2 regions of the Pseudoalteromonas sp. CNAT2-18.1 genome follow, and region 2 is predicted to be linked to the other one. Evidence: predicted binding sites of a transcription regulator. Region 2 holds the regulator's gene; the other holds the start of a gene.

Region 1 (8,391 bases), on a different contig from region 2:
GGAAACACTGTGGTGGGAACAACGTCAGGGGAGCTGGACACCACAGCCCCCGTTATTGTTATCGCTACACCTATAGATGAAGATGACCCGACGCCAGCTATTTCGGGGAGCAGCGATTTAGATGCTGGATCAGCAGTGAATGTGCTCATTACAGATGCAGCAGGCGCTATCCAAACACTGGTCGCTACTGTGGGGGAGGACGGCACTTGGCAAGTGCAAGTGACGCAACCATTGGTGCAAGGGGAGTTCAGTGTTGTTGCTAGCAGCACTGATGAAGCAGGGAATATTGGCCAGGCGCAGGCACAGGGCAGCTTTAATGGTGATACTGGTCTAGAGAGTTTAACTATTGATATCGCTGCGATTGGCACCACAAACGACAGTACGCCGAGTCTAGCGGGCAGCACGGATGCCCCTGATGGCAGTGTGATCACTATCACTGTCGTTGACGCTTTGGGAAATGAGCAGAGTATAACCACGACAGCTGTTGCCGGTCAGTGGCAAATTGATGTGGCTCAGCCATTGGCCGAAGGCGAATTCTCAGTGACCGCATCTGTAGCGGCGGGTGGCTTAGAGGCCAGTGACTCAGAGTCTGGTTTATTGGACAGCCAAGCACCCAGTATAGTCATTGACTCTTTAGCAACCATCAGTGATAGCACCCCAATAATCAGTGGCAGCAGTGATGAAATCGGCGCTACCGTCAATATATTGGTTACTGATGCGGCGGGAGTTGCGCAAAGTTTAACGGCTGTCGTCCAGGCAGATGGTAGCTGGCAGGTGGAGGTGCCACAGGTGCTGGCTGAGGGAGAGTTTGAGGTACAGGCAAGTGTCACTGATGCGGCAGGTAATAGCGCCAGCGATACCGAGCAAGGAGTTATCGATGTCAGTGCGCCGGAGTTAACGATAGATTCTCCTGCGATTACCAATGACACAACCCCCATTATTACTGGCACCAGTAGTGAAGTTGGGGGCACCGTTATTGTGATTGTCTCTGATGCTGAGGGCAATCGACAAACATTAGAAGCGACAGTTCAGCAAGATGGTAGCTGGCAAGTACAAACTCAACAACCGCTGGGTGAGGGAATTTACCAAGTATACGCTAGTGTTGTTGATGCATCTGGTAATAATGCCAATGATACTGCTCAAGGCGAAGTGGATACTACAGCGCCGAGCCTAACCCTGACTCCCTTGGGAGTCACGAACGATCCCACCCCAGTGATTTCCGGAACAAGTGATGAGATAGGAGCAACGATAGCGGTCGAAGTGGTTGATGCGAATGGCACAACTCAGTCATTCACTGCTGTGGTGCAAAGCGACGGGAGTTGGCAAGTAGAGGTGCCGGCGGAGCTTGCTGAAGGGGGATACCAAGTTGAGGCCAGTGTGAGCGATGAAGCCGGAAACAGCACATCAGCAACGGCAAGTGGAACAATTGATACCAATGCTCCCGATTTGAGCATCGACCCGCTATCACCTACCAATGATGTAACACCAACGATTTCAGGTACCAGTAGTGCAATAGGTGCCGCAGTAAATTTGACTCTCACCGATGCAAATGGGCAGATACAAACCGTAACAGCGGTAGTGGCGGCAGATGGTAGTTGGCAAGTGTCTGTCCCGCAGGCGCTTGCTGAGGGGGTGTTTACCGTTTCAGCGAGTGTTACTGATGCCCAAGGAAATGAAGCGCAGGCAAATGCCCAAGGGCAAATAGATGTTACGGCTCCGACGCTCAGTATTGATCCGCTTGGAGCGCAAAGTGATACCACGCCTATTATTTCCGGTGTTAGTTCGCAAGTGGGCGCAAGCGTGGTTATCGAGGTCACCGATAGCGATGGTACGACGCAAACGTTAACAGCAGTGGTGCAAAGCGATGGTCGCTGGCAGGTAGAAGCCTCCCAGCCGTTAGCTGAAGGGGATTATACTGTACTTGCATCAGTGACTGATGAGGCAGGGAACAACACCCAAGCGTCAGCGCAGGGCAGTATTGATGCCAGCGCACCGGATTTGACCATCGACAACCCGGGTATAGGCAATGACACGACTCCAATCATTACTGGCAGTAGTTCTGAGGTTGGAGCAACGGTGGCTATCACTGTGGTCGATGCCAGTGGTAATACCCAGACGGTTCAGGCGACGGTGCAAGGTGACGGCACTTGGAGTGCGTCGCTCGCCGCGCCTTTAGCTGAAGGGCAATACACTATCACCGCCGAAGTCAGTGACAATGCCGGTAACCAAGCGAATGATCAAGTCCAAGGCGAAGTGGATATTACAGCACCCTCTGTGACAATTTCGCCCGTTGGCAGTGTGAATGATGAAACCCCTGTAATTAGTGGCAGTGCTGAAGGCAATGAGGGAGATGTTGTATCAATTACCGTAGTTGATGCCAGCGGAGATGGTCAGAGTTTTACGGCACTGTTAGCCGGTGATGGCAGTTGGACAGCAGAGGTGCCCACTGCACTTGCTGAGGGGGATTTTAATATTACCGCCAGCATTACTGATGCTGCAGGAAACGAGGGCACCGACAATGAATCTGGTACTGTTGATACTGCTGGCCCAGGGATCACGATTGATCCCGTAGGAGTGATAAGCGATGCCACTCCTGTTATTTCTGGTATATCGGCGGGCGCTGCGCCTGGAGCCGTGGTGTCAATAGTCGTGGTTGATGCCCTTGGCAATGTTCAGAACTTGAGCGCCACAGTCGGCGCAGACGGTACATGGAGCGCAAACGTTGGTGCAGCGCTGGCAGAAGGAGAGTTTACTATCACAGCCAGCGTTGACGATGGAGCTGGCAACACCTCAACGGATTCTGAGACAGGGGTTATCGATACTCTTGCTCCAAGTGTTGAGATTGACCCACTCGAGCTCACTAACGACAACACGCCCCTTATTTCTGGGGGCTCAAGCGAGGCGAACAGCCAATTAACACTTATCTTTACTGATTCTCAGGGGAACAGTCAAAGCGTAATCACTACCACTGATGCCAATGGGAATTGGCAGGTATCCGCTCCTTCAGCGTTAGCCGATGGTACTTATACCGTGGCCGCGACCATTGTTGATGATGCAGGCAATACGGGTACTGATTCTCAGAGTGCTGTAATTGATACCATTGGCCCTGAGTTGACCATAGTGCCATCGTTTCTGTTAGGTAATCTTGTTTCCTTGTCTGGTACTTCGGATTTGCCCGCAGGCAGTGAGGTCACCATCACAGAGCACCTCGTCGGAGGAGGGATTGGTGCAACGTACACAGCGATCACCGATGCGGATGGCAATTGGACTTTAGTTAATTTGACGGTGCCGCTTCTGACATTAGCCTATGTGACTGCGTCAGCCTCTGATGCCGCTGGTAATTCGACCACCATCAGTACACTCGATTTTGATAATGAACCGCCTGTCCTTAGCATTGATACCCTTGGCTTAACTAATGACAGCACGCCAGTTATCAGTGGCACAACGGATGTGGCTGATGGCACCGTGGTAGAGGTGATAGTGACCGATGCGTTCGGTGACCAGCAAACCCTGCAAGCGTCTACCTCAAATGGCAACTGGTCTGTGGCTGTGCCTACGGCGCTGGCTGAAGGTGGTTTTACTGTAGCAGCGGCAGTACGTGATGACGTTGGCAATCTAACCGAAGTGAGCGCAACCGGTGAGGTGGATACCACCGCCCCTAGCCTAAGCGTGAATGTGCCAGCAAATGGCAATGACAATACCCCGCTTATCTCAGGGACCAGTGATGAAATAGGTGCCACTGTCTCTGTCACAGTCACTGACGGCAATGGTGATAGCCAGAATATTTCTACCGTTGTAGCAGCCGATGGCACCTGGGCTGTGACGCCTTCAGCGTTATCTGACGGCACCTTCTCCGTGAGTGCAACGATAATGGATGATGCGGGCAATACCACCACAGTGTCTAACACCGGAAGTATTGATACTCAAGGAGTGAGTGTCACCCTTGATCCATTAGGATTAGGGAACGATGCCACACCGCTGCTGAGCGGTACATCAAGTGAAATAGGCAGGGAAGTGAGTATTAGTGTGCTGGATAACAACGGTGATACTTACACACTCAGTGCGACGGTAGACGGCAGTGGTAATTGGTCGGTGCCTGCCCCCAGCCTAGCTGAAGGAGATTACACCGTAACCGTCAGTGTTTCTGATGCTGCTGGCAATAGCAGCAGTGCAAGCGACACTGGCACCATAGATACCATTGCACCGACAGTAAGCATTGATCCAAGCAGCGTGGCACTAACTAATGACAACACCCCGCAAGTCAGTGGCTCCTCAAATGAAGCGAATGCTCAGGTGAGTGTGCAATTTGTGGATGATGCGGGCACTATCCACACGGTGACCACCAACACAGATAACAACGGTGATTGGTCTATTAGCGCCAGTGCAGTACTGGTCGATGGTCAATATACGGTGACCGCACGTGTTACCGACCAAGCGGGAAATACCGGCAGTGCTGTGGATAGCGGTATCATAGATACAACTCCCATTAGCTTTGAAGTCACTGATTTTGACCCCGGCATTTTGGGTTTAGTGCTACCGTCAGCGGAAGGCACAGCACCTGCAGGTACAGAGATCTACATTATTGGCTCTAGCCTGCTAGGTGTAGGGCTAGCTGGCATCGACCTTGATGTGTTAAGCACGTACCCCAGCACGACGACTGACGGTGATGGCAACTGGCAGTACACTCTATCTTTATTAGATGTTGATTTACTTAGCGGTGAAGATTATTACTTCGTGACTATTGATGATGCCGGCAACTACCTCGTAAAAGACACTGACAATCAAGAAGTGGAGCGCGGCTCAATTTATGACAATGCTACTGCGGATGAGACGTTGGAGGCCAGTGTGGCAAGCGAAGATGATTTGGCCTTCGAATCAGGTGAGCAAAGCCATTATGCCAGTGTTGAGACTCTGGATTATGAAGCTGTAAGCTTGAGCTTAAATGGTGAGCAGTTTACCGAGTTTAACCAAGTAAAAGAAATCACAGTCAATGCCGAGCAAGCTATCAGTGAATCGGGCTTGTTAGGCGCTGAGTCTATTTTGGATAATCCCGATGAGGCAGAAGAGGTATTAGCTCAATTTGATGATTTAGCCTCAGAGCAAACAATAACGAGTGAGGAGCATGGCTTTGGAGGAGCCTCGCAATATGCCACTGTTGGCGATGATGAAGTGATCAAAGCAATGCTGGATAGCTCGGGCAAAGGCGAACTGTAAGAGGTAAAAAAGGGAGCTTAGGCTCCCTTTTTCAAATCAATATTTAGCTTAGTAGGTTCAGGCTTTTAAATTCTTTACGATTTTATTTTCGCTGCGGTCAATCCCGCCGTCGGCAGCATAGGTTAATGAACTTGGTGCGCCGATAAGAATATCTTTGAGTTGTTTGACGGTGAGCTGAGCGTTGTGAGCAGCCTGAGCATTCACTTGATTTTGCTGTTTGCACTTTAGCAATAAAGTCTGTGCATGCTCTATCATCTCTTGGTGCGGCGCTAATACCTCTTGCTCTTGCGCTTTTAATAGCTGAGCAATATGCTGGTCTTGTTGCTGAATTTGAACAAGCGCCTGTTCTTTTTTAGGCGTTAATTCCTTCAGTTCATCACCACTGCGCCCGGCAATAGCGCTCAACTCATCTTCAAGTAGTTGTAGCAAGTCTTGTAAACTTGAGAGCTGTTGGCCGAGAGCCACACTAAGTGCCGAATCAGCCATACAAATCGAACTCAAACGCAGCGATGTTTTTAGCAAGCTTTTCGCTATCTACTTGATATTTGCCTTCACTGATAGCTTGCTTTAATTCGTCAACCTTTTGTTGATCGAACCCTGATGAGCGCTCAGCTTTTTCTTGCAAAGACTTCATTTGCTTTGCTTGTGGGGTAAGGCTTACTGAGTCTGCTGCAGCCTTCGTACTGGCTTTTGAATTTGCCTCATTACCTTGCGTTTGGTTGAGCTTTTGTTGCTCCACTTTATTTTGTGGTGTGTTGTACACCGAGCCTTGCTGGCCTTTGTTGACTTGATTCACCATCACTAATTACCTAAGCTATATTGACCTTTGCACTGTTTATCGGCCATTCTAGCCAATACTTTAGCATAAAATTTAAATATTAACCGCCACGGTTTCCACTGCCGTTACTTTGGCATTGATCAGCCGGCCAGACTTTACATTACGCACGCGAATATTATCACCGACACCGCCATCTTCTAGCGCTTCTCCAGATGTTTTTATAGTGAGTCCGTTAAAGCGGGCAATAATGCTCACATTATCGCCCTTACACACCATACACAACTGATTCATACTAATTGGCATTCCTCTGCGAATAACGCGTTTACTGCGGCTGCCGACAATAACTTCTGGCTGCTCTATGTAGCGAGCGCGAACAAAATGTTGCGGACGCTGCTCCGTCGTTAAATCATCAGCACTAATAATTTGCCCACGGGCAATGTGATCATTGGCGACCACGATAGTAGAGAGCTTACTGATGCGTACATGGACATACTGACTCCAAAGAGCAGGATTTGAACACTTAAGTTTTACTGTTACCTGCCGATTAAATGGCGGAGCGCTAGCCGTAGAGGCTTGCGGTGTTACTGCACACTCTCTGGGACCTATGCGCGCATCTAAGTCCATCGCTTGCACTTGCAGCTCTTGATCGGGCTGAATCTGCGCTTGCTCTGTGATGTATTGCTCAGCAAGCGTTTGCAAAGCGTGGCGATCATAGCGCTGTTGTTGGCCGTTGTTTGCCTCAGCCGTTGAGCTTATTAATACACCGGCTATTAACCATAAGCTTTGGAAAAGTTGAATTTTTTTGAACATACTCACCATGTTTCGACTATGCTTATTGGGTAAAACAGGGTATAACTACGAAGCGTCAAAAACTGGGCGTTCTAGCGTAGTTATACTAACGTATGAAGCTAAGAAGCAAAATGCGTTCCTATTTGGCGCGAGTGTGCGAAGTTGTAAATTAATGCTAGGAGAATCCGATGGCTGGCATTTTAGATTCTGTCAATCAACGAACCCAACTTGTGGGTCAAAACCGCCTTGAATTATTGCTGTTTAAACTAAAAGGACGCCAGCGGTTCGGGATCAACGTTTTTAAAGTTAGAGAAGTCCTTCAGTGTCCACCACTAACAAATATGCCGAAAACGAATTCTTATATTCGTGGGGTAGCGCATATTCGTGGACAAACCATTTCTATCATCGATTTGTCTATGGCTGTAGGCGGTCCGGCCATCACTGATATTGAAAATTGCTTTATTATTATCGCCGAATATAACCGCTCTGTGCAGGGGTTTTTGGTGGGTGGCGTTGAGCGTATCGTCAATATGAACTGGGAAAAGATTATGCCACCGCCGTCAGGTGCGGGGCGCTATTCTTACCTTACCGCAGTGACTGAGATTGATGACGAGCTCGTAGAAATCTTGGATGTTGAAAAAATTCTTGCAGAGATCAGCCCTGTTAATACCGAGGTCAGCGAGGGCATTGCCTCAGATGGCGAGATGCAGAAAGATCTCGGTGAGCGTATTGTGTTTATTGCCGATGACTCTGCCGTGGCGCGTAATCAAGTAAAACGGGCGCTGGAGCCTCTCGGGGTGCAAACTGAGCTGGCGAAAAACGGTAAAGAGGCCCTGCTGCGATTAAAAGAAATAGCGAAGCTCGACTGCAAAGATGATATCACTGAGCGAGTGGCGTTACTGATATCGGATGTGGAAATGCCAGAGATGGACGGCTATACCTTAACAGCAGAGGTCAAAGCGGATCCGAAGCTGGCACCATTGCATGTGATACTGCACACCTCTTTAAGTGGCGTATTTAACCATGCGATGATAGAAAAAGTTGGGGCGGATGATTTTATTGCCAAATTTAACCCCGACGAACTGGCTACAGCAGTTAAAAAGTGGGTGCATTGTGATTAATGCCGCCTTGTCTTGTAACCGCTTCAAGTGAGTTAGGTGAGAGTAATTTGGAAAATAAGCATTTAGAGCTCGGTGAATACAACCAGTTTCGTGCATTTTTAGAACAGCAGTGTGGCATTGTGCTGGGTGATAACAAACTTTACTTAGTTAAAAGTCGCTTGGCTCCGCTGATGGCTCGCTTTAGCGTTGAATCTTTGTCGCAGCTAGTTAGCAAGACGTTGAGTCCGCATGAGCGGCAACTTCGTGCCGCTGTTGTTGATGCCATGACCACCAATGAAACATTGTGGTTTCGCGACTCTTATCCGTTTGAATTATTGAAGACAAAGCTCTTACCTGAGTGCAAAGATTTACGTCGGCCGGTAAAAATTTGGTCGGCGGCCAGTTCTTCAGGGCAAGAGCCCTACTCAATAGCGATGTCAGTGGCCGAATATCAACAGTCTCGCCCAGGTCAACTGTCCTCGGGAGCGCAAATAATCGGTACGGATATCT
Region 2 (8,391 bases):
GACACCAAAATAATAATCAGTGACTGAAAACCCACCATATACAGCTGTCGAATTAATAAGGGCGTGCCTTTGCGCACATTAGGAACACTAATTAAGGCACCCAGCAACATCTGTGTAGCGCGCCCCATCGACGCGAAACGGCTTAGACTTTTATGTCCAAGGCGTTGCCACAAATTAAGCAGCGACTGCATCATGACAACAACTCCTGTTCATAAGGCTCAGCATCAAAGTGGAAAGGCACTGGCCCATCAGACAGCCCTTGCAAAAATTGCTGCACTAAGGGCGATTCATGTTCACGCATTTGTGCCGGGCTGCCACTGCCAATCACCCCTTTGTCGGCGAGAATAATCACGTGGTCGGCGATACTCAACACCTCTTGCACATCGTGGGTAACAATCAAAGAAGACAACCCTAACACTTCGTTGAGTGATTTAATTAGCCGCACTAACACGCCCATTGAGATAGGGTCTTGTCCGGCGAAAGGCTCATCATACATGATAAACTCAGGGTCTAAGGCTATCGCGCGAGCCAAAGCAGCGCGGCGTGCCATCCCCCCGGACAACTCAGCAGGCATTAAATCTTTTGCGCCACGTAAGCCAACCGCTTGTAGTTTCATTAACACCACCAAGCGAATTAACTCCTCACTGAGTTCAGTGTGCTCTCTAAGAGGAAAGGCGATATTGTCATACACCGACATATCGGTAAACAGCGCACCACTTTGAAACAACATGCTCATTTTTGTTCGCGCTTGATAAAGCGCCGAACGTGACATGCTTGGAATGCTATTGCCTTGAAATAAAATATCGCCCGAATCGGGCTTTAATTGCCCACCAATCAGCCTGAGCAAAGTGGTTTTACCTATACCACTTGGGCCCATAACAGCAGTGATCTTCCCTTTCGGAATGGTAAAGTCCATATTTTGATAGATAACACGCTCTCCGCGCGAGAAGGTAACATCCTTGATTTCTACTATTGGTTGCGACAAGTCGCTCTCCCGCTCATTTCTATCATTAGACCTCGTATTTTAAAGTTTTTTTACGCTGAGGGAAAAAAGATTCTGTAAATTTTTGTAAGCCCGTTCAAATTCCTGCTCAGTGGAACACCTAAACACACGGTTTTCTTACACAAACACAGCCCAGTTTGTTACTATCTGCGCCAAGGTTTCACTTACATCAATGGCTCACTAATCATGCTCACCTCTTTCGCCATTCTAGTCGCTGGTTTTGTCGCCCTAGTATGGAGTGCGGATCGTTTTGTTTATGGCGCAGCTGCGCTGGCACGCAACTTAGGGGTGCCAGCCCTAATCATCGGTTTGACTGTGGTCGCAATGGGGTCGTCGGCACCAGAGATGATGGTATCAGCTTCTGCGGCACTGGCAGATAAAACCGATACCGCTGTCGGCAACGCTGTTGGTTCAAACATTACCAATATTCTCTTGGTGTTAGGTATTACTGCTTTGCTACGCCCACTTTCAGTGTCCTCCATTACACTAAAGCGCGAAATGCCCATTGTGCTCGTGGTGTCACTGATTGCATGGTATATGTTTACCGATAATTATTTCTCTCAGCTTGAGGGATGGCTATTGGCGGGCGGTTTTGTCACCTTTATCGTTTTTTTGATTGTTATTTCACGCAATCAAAAAAGTAATGATGACGATCCCTTGGTGAGTGAAGTCTGTGATGAAATACCCAGTGGGGTGAGCACCAAGTCCGCACTGATTTGGTTAATTATCGGGATGGCGATGCTACCCATCAGTTCGCATTTCATTGTCGACTCAGCAGTGGATATAGCCCAGTATTTTGGCCTTTCTGATTTAGTCATTGGGCTTACCATCATTGCCATTGGCACTAGTTTACCGGAACTTGCTGCTTGTGTGGCTGGGGTGCTGAAAAATGAAGACGACTTAGCACTGGGCAACATTGTCGGCTCGAATCTATTTAATATTCTCGCGGTCCTATCCATCGCCGGTATTTTAAATCCATCGGCTATCGACCCCTCTGCCGCTAACCGTGATGCATTAATTATGATTGCGGCAACGGTGGTACTTATTGCCATGAGTTTGAACTTTCGTGGCGCGCGGCGTATCAACAGAATCGAGGGCGGCTTTTTACTAGTCGCATTTTTTGCCTACCAAGGATATATTTTTAGTCAGTTAGCCTAGAGTAATAGTATGAGCCAAAGCTTTATTGCCACCGCACAACGGGTTTTAGAAATAGAACAAACCGCTTTGCAGGAGTTACATCAGTATTTAGACGCACAATTTATTCATGCGTGCGAGATGATCATGGCTTGTAGCGGCCGAGTCATCGTTATTGGCATGGGTAAATCAGGACATGTTGGTAATAAAATTGCCGCGACCCTAGCAAGTACCGGCACTCCAGCGTTTTTCGTACACCCAGGTGAGGCCAGCCATGGTGATTTAGGCATGATCACTGAAAATGACATCGTTATGCTCATTTCTAACTCTGGCGAAACGCACGAAATTGTGAGCATTATTCCGGTAATTAAACGTATTGGCGCGCCCATGATTGCCATGACCGGCAATCCTCAATCAAGTATGGCCACCTTAGCTGATGCTCATATTTGCATTAAAGTATCGCAAGAAGCCTGCCCACTGGGTTTAGCCCCCACCGCAAGCACGACAGCAACCTTGGCAATGGGCGATGCACTCGCTGTTGCTTTATTAGAAGCCAAAGGCTTTACCGCCGATGACTTTGCCCTCTCCCACCCCGGCGGTAGCTTAGGTAAACGTTTATTACTGACCTTGAATGATGTTATGCATAGCGGCGATGACGTGCCACGCAGTCACCAATCACAAAGCATTAAAGAAGCCTTGTTAGAAATCTCAAGCAAAGGCTTAGGAATGACCGCTGTTGTCGATGATAATGAGCGACTGGTAGGGTTATTTACCGATGGCGATTTACGCCGTGTATTGGAGCAGCGAGTGGATATTCACAACACCGCGCTGATTGAGGTAATGACTCCAAACTGCACCACAGCCGATGCTCATATGCTGGCGGCGGAAGCACTGAAAATTATGGAGCAAAAACGCATTAATGGACTCATTGTGACCGATCACGAGCAACGTCCCATTGGCGCGCTGAATACGCAAGACTTATTGCGCGCGGGGGTGATTTAGTGTTGTTTTCAGAATTATACCAAGCCATAGACGAAGACGCATGGCAACGTGCACAGCGCACTCGATTGTTAATTTGCGATATTGATGGCGTGTTTTCAGATGGCCGTATTTATTTAGGCAATCAAGGCGAGGAATTAAAGGCCTTTAATACCAAAGACGGGTTCGGCATTAAAGCGTTGCTCAATGCGGGTGTTGAAGTTGCTGTTATCACCGGGCGACAATCACAGATAGTACAAACGCGAATGCAAAGCCTGGGTGTCCCCCACATTTATCAAGGTAAAGAGAATAAGCTCGAAGCCTATGCACAGTTAAAGCGCACATTAAACCTAAGCGATGAGCAAATAGCCTACATTGGTGATGATGGCCCTGATTTACCGGTGATGGAGCAAGTCGGGTTCGCCGTAGCGGTTAACGACGCTCACCCACTGGTTAAGCGAATAGCCCATTACAGTACCTTGCTACCAGGGGGTTTTGGTGCTGTGCGTGAGCTCACAGATTTGCTGATGCTGGCCCAAGGACACAGCCTGGGAACACAGGGAAGTAGCACATGAACGCAGCGAGAGCGCTCATATCACTGCTATTTATCGTCGCGATGGCGTGGCTTTGGTACCCTTATTTTATGAAGTCGACAGATGATGGTGTCGCTCAGCAAGACCATATTGCCACACCCGACTATATCGCAACTGGGCTGAGTCAGACTAGTTATAACGATCAGGGTGAGTTAAGCCACACCGTTTATGCTGAGGAAATGGAGCTGTATCAAGAGCTCGGGTTTACGCATTTCACCAAGCCGGTATTTACCTTATATGGTGAAACAGAAAATTGGCAGGTAAACGCCGATGAAGCGACTTTATACAACAACAACATTTTGATCTTGGAAAATAACGTCACCGCCACCAACTTAAAAGAAGGGGCGATGATTGAGAAGGTCAGCGCTGAGGCCATTCAAGTTGATATAGATAGCCAGCGCATGGAGTCCGAGCAGGCTGTAGTATTAAGTGGCCCGAATATGAAGATCACCGGGCAAGGCTTGAAAGCAGACCTCAATACAGAGATAGTTGAATTAACAGAACATACGCGAACAATATATTATGACCAATAAAATCAGTGCATTAATTACATCCATCGCAATTGGCTTATGCTCTGCCAGCGCTACTGCTGAGCAAATCACCGCCAAGGAAGTGTTAATTGATGCCGACAAACAACAAGCACTGATCAAAGAAAATATCACTATTTTTGATAAGAACGTGCATATTGTTCACGGCAAACGGGAAATAAAAGCTGACCGCCTTGAGGCTCACCGTCGTCCAGAATTGGGTGATAACAAGCAATTGCTCGTAGCCACCGGCTCACCAGCTGTGTACACCGAAGTGATGGAAGATGGCACTGAGATTTCTGCACAGGCGCTGGAAATTCGTTATGACGTCGCCTCTGAGACCCTAAAAATTCAAGGTGATGCTAAGATTGCCATGGCCGACCAGCATATCGTTGCCGAAACTATAAGCTATGATATTGCCAAACAGCTGATCACCGCCGAAAAGGATGAAAACTCCAGCACACGAGTGCGCACAACATTAACACCACAAAGTGACGATACGCCGGAGAAAGAGCAATAATGGCGACTCTTAAAGCACAAAAATTAGCGAAAAGCTATAAAGGCCGGGAGGTCGTCAAAAGTGTGGGCTTAGAAGTGCAAGCAGGTAGTATCGTCGGCTTGCTCGGCCCTAATGGAGCCGGTAAGACAACTACTTTTTACATGATAGTTGGCTTGGTACCCAGTGATAAAGGCACCATCAGTATTGATGATGAGGATATCACTTTGATGCCGATGCACTCTCGTGCGCGCTTAGGTATTGGTTATTTACCGCAAGAATCATCTATTTTTCGAAAGCTGACAGTTTTTCAAAATTTGATGGCCATTCTAGAAACCCGCAAGGGCTTAAGCAAAGCAGAGCGTGAAAGCGAGCTTGAGGGCCTACTTGATGAGTTTAATATACAGCACATTCGAGACTCACAAGGAATGGCGTTATCTGGTGGCGAACGTCGCCGGGTAGAAATAGCGCGAGCATTGGCGGCAAACCCCAAGTTTATCTTGTTGGATGAACCTTTTGCTGGTGTCGACCCTATTTCAGTGTTAGATATAAAGAAAATCATAGAGCATCTGCGCAATCGTGGCATTGGTGTATTAATCACCGACCACAACGTGCGAGAGACCCTAGACGTATGTGAAACCGCATACATTGTTTCCCATGGCGAGCTCATTGCTTCTGGCACTCCAGAGCAAGTTCTTGCCGATCAAACGGTTCGCGACGTCTATTTGGGTGAGCAGTTTAGATTATAACGATTAAAGGATTGTTAGAGATACATGAGGCAATCATTACAGCTGCGCCTAGGCCAGCAATTAACAATGACCCCACAATTGCAGCAAGCGATTCGCCTGTTGCAGCTCAGTACTTTGGATCTCCAACAAGAAATTCAAGAGGCGTTGGACGCCAACCCATTACTTGAAGTTGAAGAAGACAATTACGCCGACAATAACGACAACCAAGAGCAAAAAGAGTCGACGTCCGACAACCAAAATAACGATACCGCCGAGACGGCCAGCGCCAGTAAGGATGAAGTTGAAAGTGCTGATGCCATGAACAACGAGTCCATCAGTGAAGACTTGCCCATGGATGTGTCTTGGGATGAGTATATTAGTGCGGCTCCCGTTGCCTCCTCTGGGCCTATGCCAGAAGATGAGTCTATCTACCAAGGCGAAACCACCGAGTCGTTACATGATTATTTAATGTGGCAGCTGCAATTAACACCTTTTAGTGCCACCGACGAGGCCATCGCCACAGCTATCATTGAAGCCATCAATGACAACGGCATTTTAACGGTCAGTTGTGAAGATCTGCTGGAAAGCTTGAATCATGATGAACAAGACGATGGTATCGAGCTCGATGAAATTGAAGCCGTTCTTAAGCGTATCCAACTCTTTGATCCAGTAGGAATTGGTGCGCGTTCTTTACAAGAGTGCTTGTTGATCCAGCTCAAGCAATTTGACCCACAAACCCCTTGGCTTGAAGAGACCAAAGAGGTAGTTTGTAACTATATTGATTTGCTTGGTAGTCGCGACTATCGCACCTTGATGAAAAAGACTAAGCTTAAAGAAGCGCAGTTAAAAGAGGTGATGACACTGATACACAGTTTAAATCCGACTCCTGCAGCCACGATTGTGCGAGAGCAGTCAGAGTATGTGATTCCAGACGTATCGGTGAAGAAAGTTAAAGGCCGCTGGGTGGTTGAATTAAACCCAGATAGTATGCCTAAGATCCGCGTTAACGATCACTATGCATCAATGTCGCGAAGCTGTAAGTCGCAAAGTGATAGTCAATTTATTCGCTCGCATTTACAAGAAGCGAAATGGTTTATAAAGAGCTTGGAACAACGCAATGATACGCTACTTAAAGTAACTAATTGCATTGTTCAACAACAACAGGCATTCTTTGAACATGGTGAAGAGGCAATGAAGCCAATGGTGCTTAATGACGTTGCCGAAATGGTGGAAATGCATGAGTCAACGATTTCCCGTGTGACCACCCAAAAGTATATGCATACACCACGGGGTATTTTTGAGCTGAAGTACTTTTTCTCCAGCCATGTTACAACCGAAAACGGAGGTGAATGCTCGTCCACAGCGATTCGAGCATTGATCAAAAAGCTAGTAGCTGCGGAGAATCCTGCTAAACCGTTGAGTGATAGCAAGATTGCCGACGTACTAGCCGAGCAAGGAATTAAAGTGGCTCGGCGCACGATTGCTAAATATCGTGAATCGCTAGCCATTCCACCGTCAAATCAGCGTAAAAGTTTGATATAGACGTTAGACAAGAAGGAAAATGCTTATGCAATTAAATCTTACCGGTCGTCACGTAGAAATCACTGATTCTCTTCGCAACTATGTGAATAGCAAATTTGCAAAATTAGAGCGTCACTTTGACCATATAAATAATGTGCATGTCATTCTTGATATTGAAAAACTAACACAAAAAGCAGAAGCTACTCTTCACGTTAACGGTGGTGAACTGTTCGCAACCGCAGAGCACCAGGATATGTATGCGGCGATCGACGGCTTAATTGATAAGCTCGACCGTCAAGTGATTAAACATAAAGAGAAATTATCTCGTCACTAACATGAACCTAGATTCACTCTTTACCAAGGACTGCAGCAAAGCTGCGGTCCTTTTTAATAGCAAAAAAAGAATGCTGGAGTACCTCTCTCAGGTGGCTCATCAGCACAGTCCTCACCTCAGCGAGCAATCGGTACTTGATGCTTTGCTAACCCGCGAAAAGCTGGGCAGTACTGGCATCGGCAAAGGCGTTGCTATTCCACATGGCCGTCTCGATGGTATCGACAGTACGATTGCCATTGTTGTAACCAATCGCGAAGCCATTAACTTTGATGCCATTGATAACCGTCCAGTGGATATCTTTGTCGCACTTTTAGTGCCGGCTAATGAGACTGAACAACACCTGAAGACCTTAGCGACAATTGCTGATAAACTAAAAGACAAACAACTGTGTAAACAACTGCGCTCGGCGAGCAGCGATCAAGAGCTTTATCAATTGATCGCCGACTAATGCGCGCCGTATTGGTTCATGGTGTGGTTTAAATGTGCGTCTTGGGGTAAAACAAGGAGTTGTCGGATGGAACTTATCATTGTCAGTGGTCGCTCGGGTTCTGGAAAATCAGTCGCGTTACGGGTGCTCGAAGACCTTGGATACTATTGCGTAGATAACATCCCAGTTATTTTACTCCCCTCCTTGGTGCGCAGTGTTTCAGCAAATTATGACAAAATTGCCGTCAGTATCGACGTGCGCAATTTGCCCAAAGAACAGCATGAATTTAACGACATTCTCGCTTACCTGCCTGAGTTTGCTAAGCCTTCGCTGTTTTACCTTGATAGTGACGAACAAACGTTGATAAAGCGTTTCTCTGAAACTCGTCGACTACACCCCTTATCCATGCAAAATATGACGTTGGATGTCGCTATTCGTGAAGAGAAGCAGCTTCTTGATGTACTCATCTCCCACGCCGACTTTATTATTGATACAACTGAGCTCAGTGTTCACCAGTTGGCGGAGATGATCCGTGAAAAAGTGCTGGGTAAAAAAGACAAGCAATTACTGATCACTTTTGAGTCTTTTGGGTTTAAACATGGCATTCCAAAAAATGCTGATTATGTGTTTGATGTGCGGTTTCTCCCCAA

What was found. The regulator sigma-54, encoded in region 2, starts transcription at its own class of promoters, with help from an activator protein. The targets are predictions, from matches to a motif close to GTTGGCACGNNNNTNGNNT.
Region 1: the regulator sigma-54 is predicted to act here: its motif matches at 6,906-6,924, upstream of flgA (flagellar basal body P-ring formation chaperone FlgA).

What each region holds. Positions count from the first base shown of each region.
Region 1 is NZ_JAKRFR010000004.1:187,520-195,910, forward strand. Features, by position in the region: gene MHM94_RS10145 (retention module-containing protein) at 1-5,214, shown strand, start outside; gene flgN (flagellar export chaperone FlgN) at 5,272-5,700, opposite strand; gene flgM (flagellar biosynthesis anti-sigma factor FlgM) at 5,693-6,013, opposite strand; gene flgA (flagellar basal body P-ring formation chaperone FlgA) at 6,086-6,802, opposite strand; gene MHM94_RS10165 (chemotaxis protein) at 6,970-7,902, shown strand; gene MHM94_RS10170 (protein-glutamate O-methyltransferase CheR) at 7,950-8,391, shown strand, end outside.
Region 2 is NZ_JAKRFR010000005.1:321,762-330,152, forward strand. Features, by position in the region: gene mlaE (lipid asymmetry maintenance ABC transporter permease subunit MlaE) at 1-182, opposite strand, end outside; gene MHM94_RS13070 (ATP-binding cassette domain-containing protein) at 191-985, opposite strand; gene MHM94_RS13075 (calcium/sodium antiporter) at 1,190-2,161, shown strand; gene MHM94_RS13080 (KpsF/GutQ family sugar-phosphate isomerase) at 2,171-3,139, shown strand; gene kdsC (3-deoxy-manno-octulosonate-8-phosphatase KdsC) at 3,139-3,690, shown strand; gene lptC (LPS export ABC transporter periplasmic protein LptC) at 3,687-4,241, shown strand; gene lptA (lipopolysaccharide transport periplasmic protein LptA) at 4,231-4,755, shown strand; gene lptB (LPS export ABC transporter ATP-binding protein) at 4,755-5,480, shown strand; gene MHM94_RS13105 (RNA polymerase factor sigma-54) at 5,505-7,001, shown strand; gene hpf (ribosome hibernation promoting factor) at 7,027-7,314, shown strand; gene ptsN (PTS IIA-like nitrogen regulatory protein PtsN) at 7,316-7,762, shown strand; gene rapZ (RNase adapter RapZ) at 7,829-8,391, shown strand, end outside.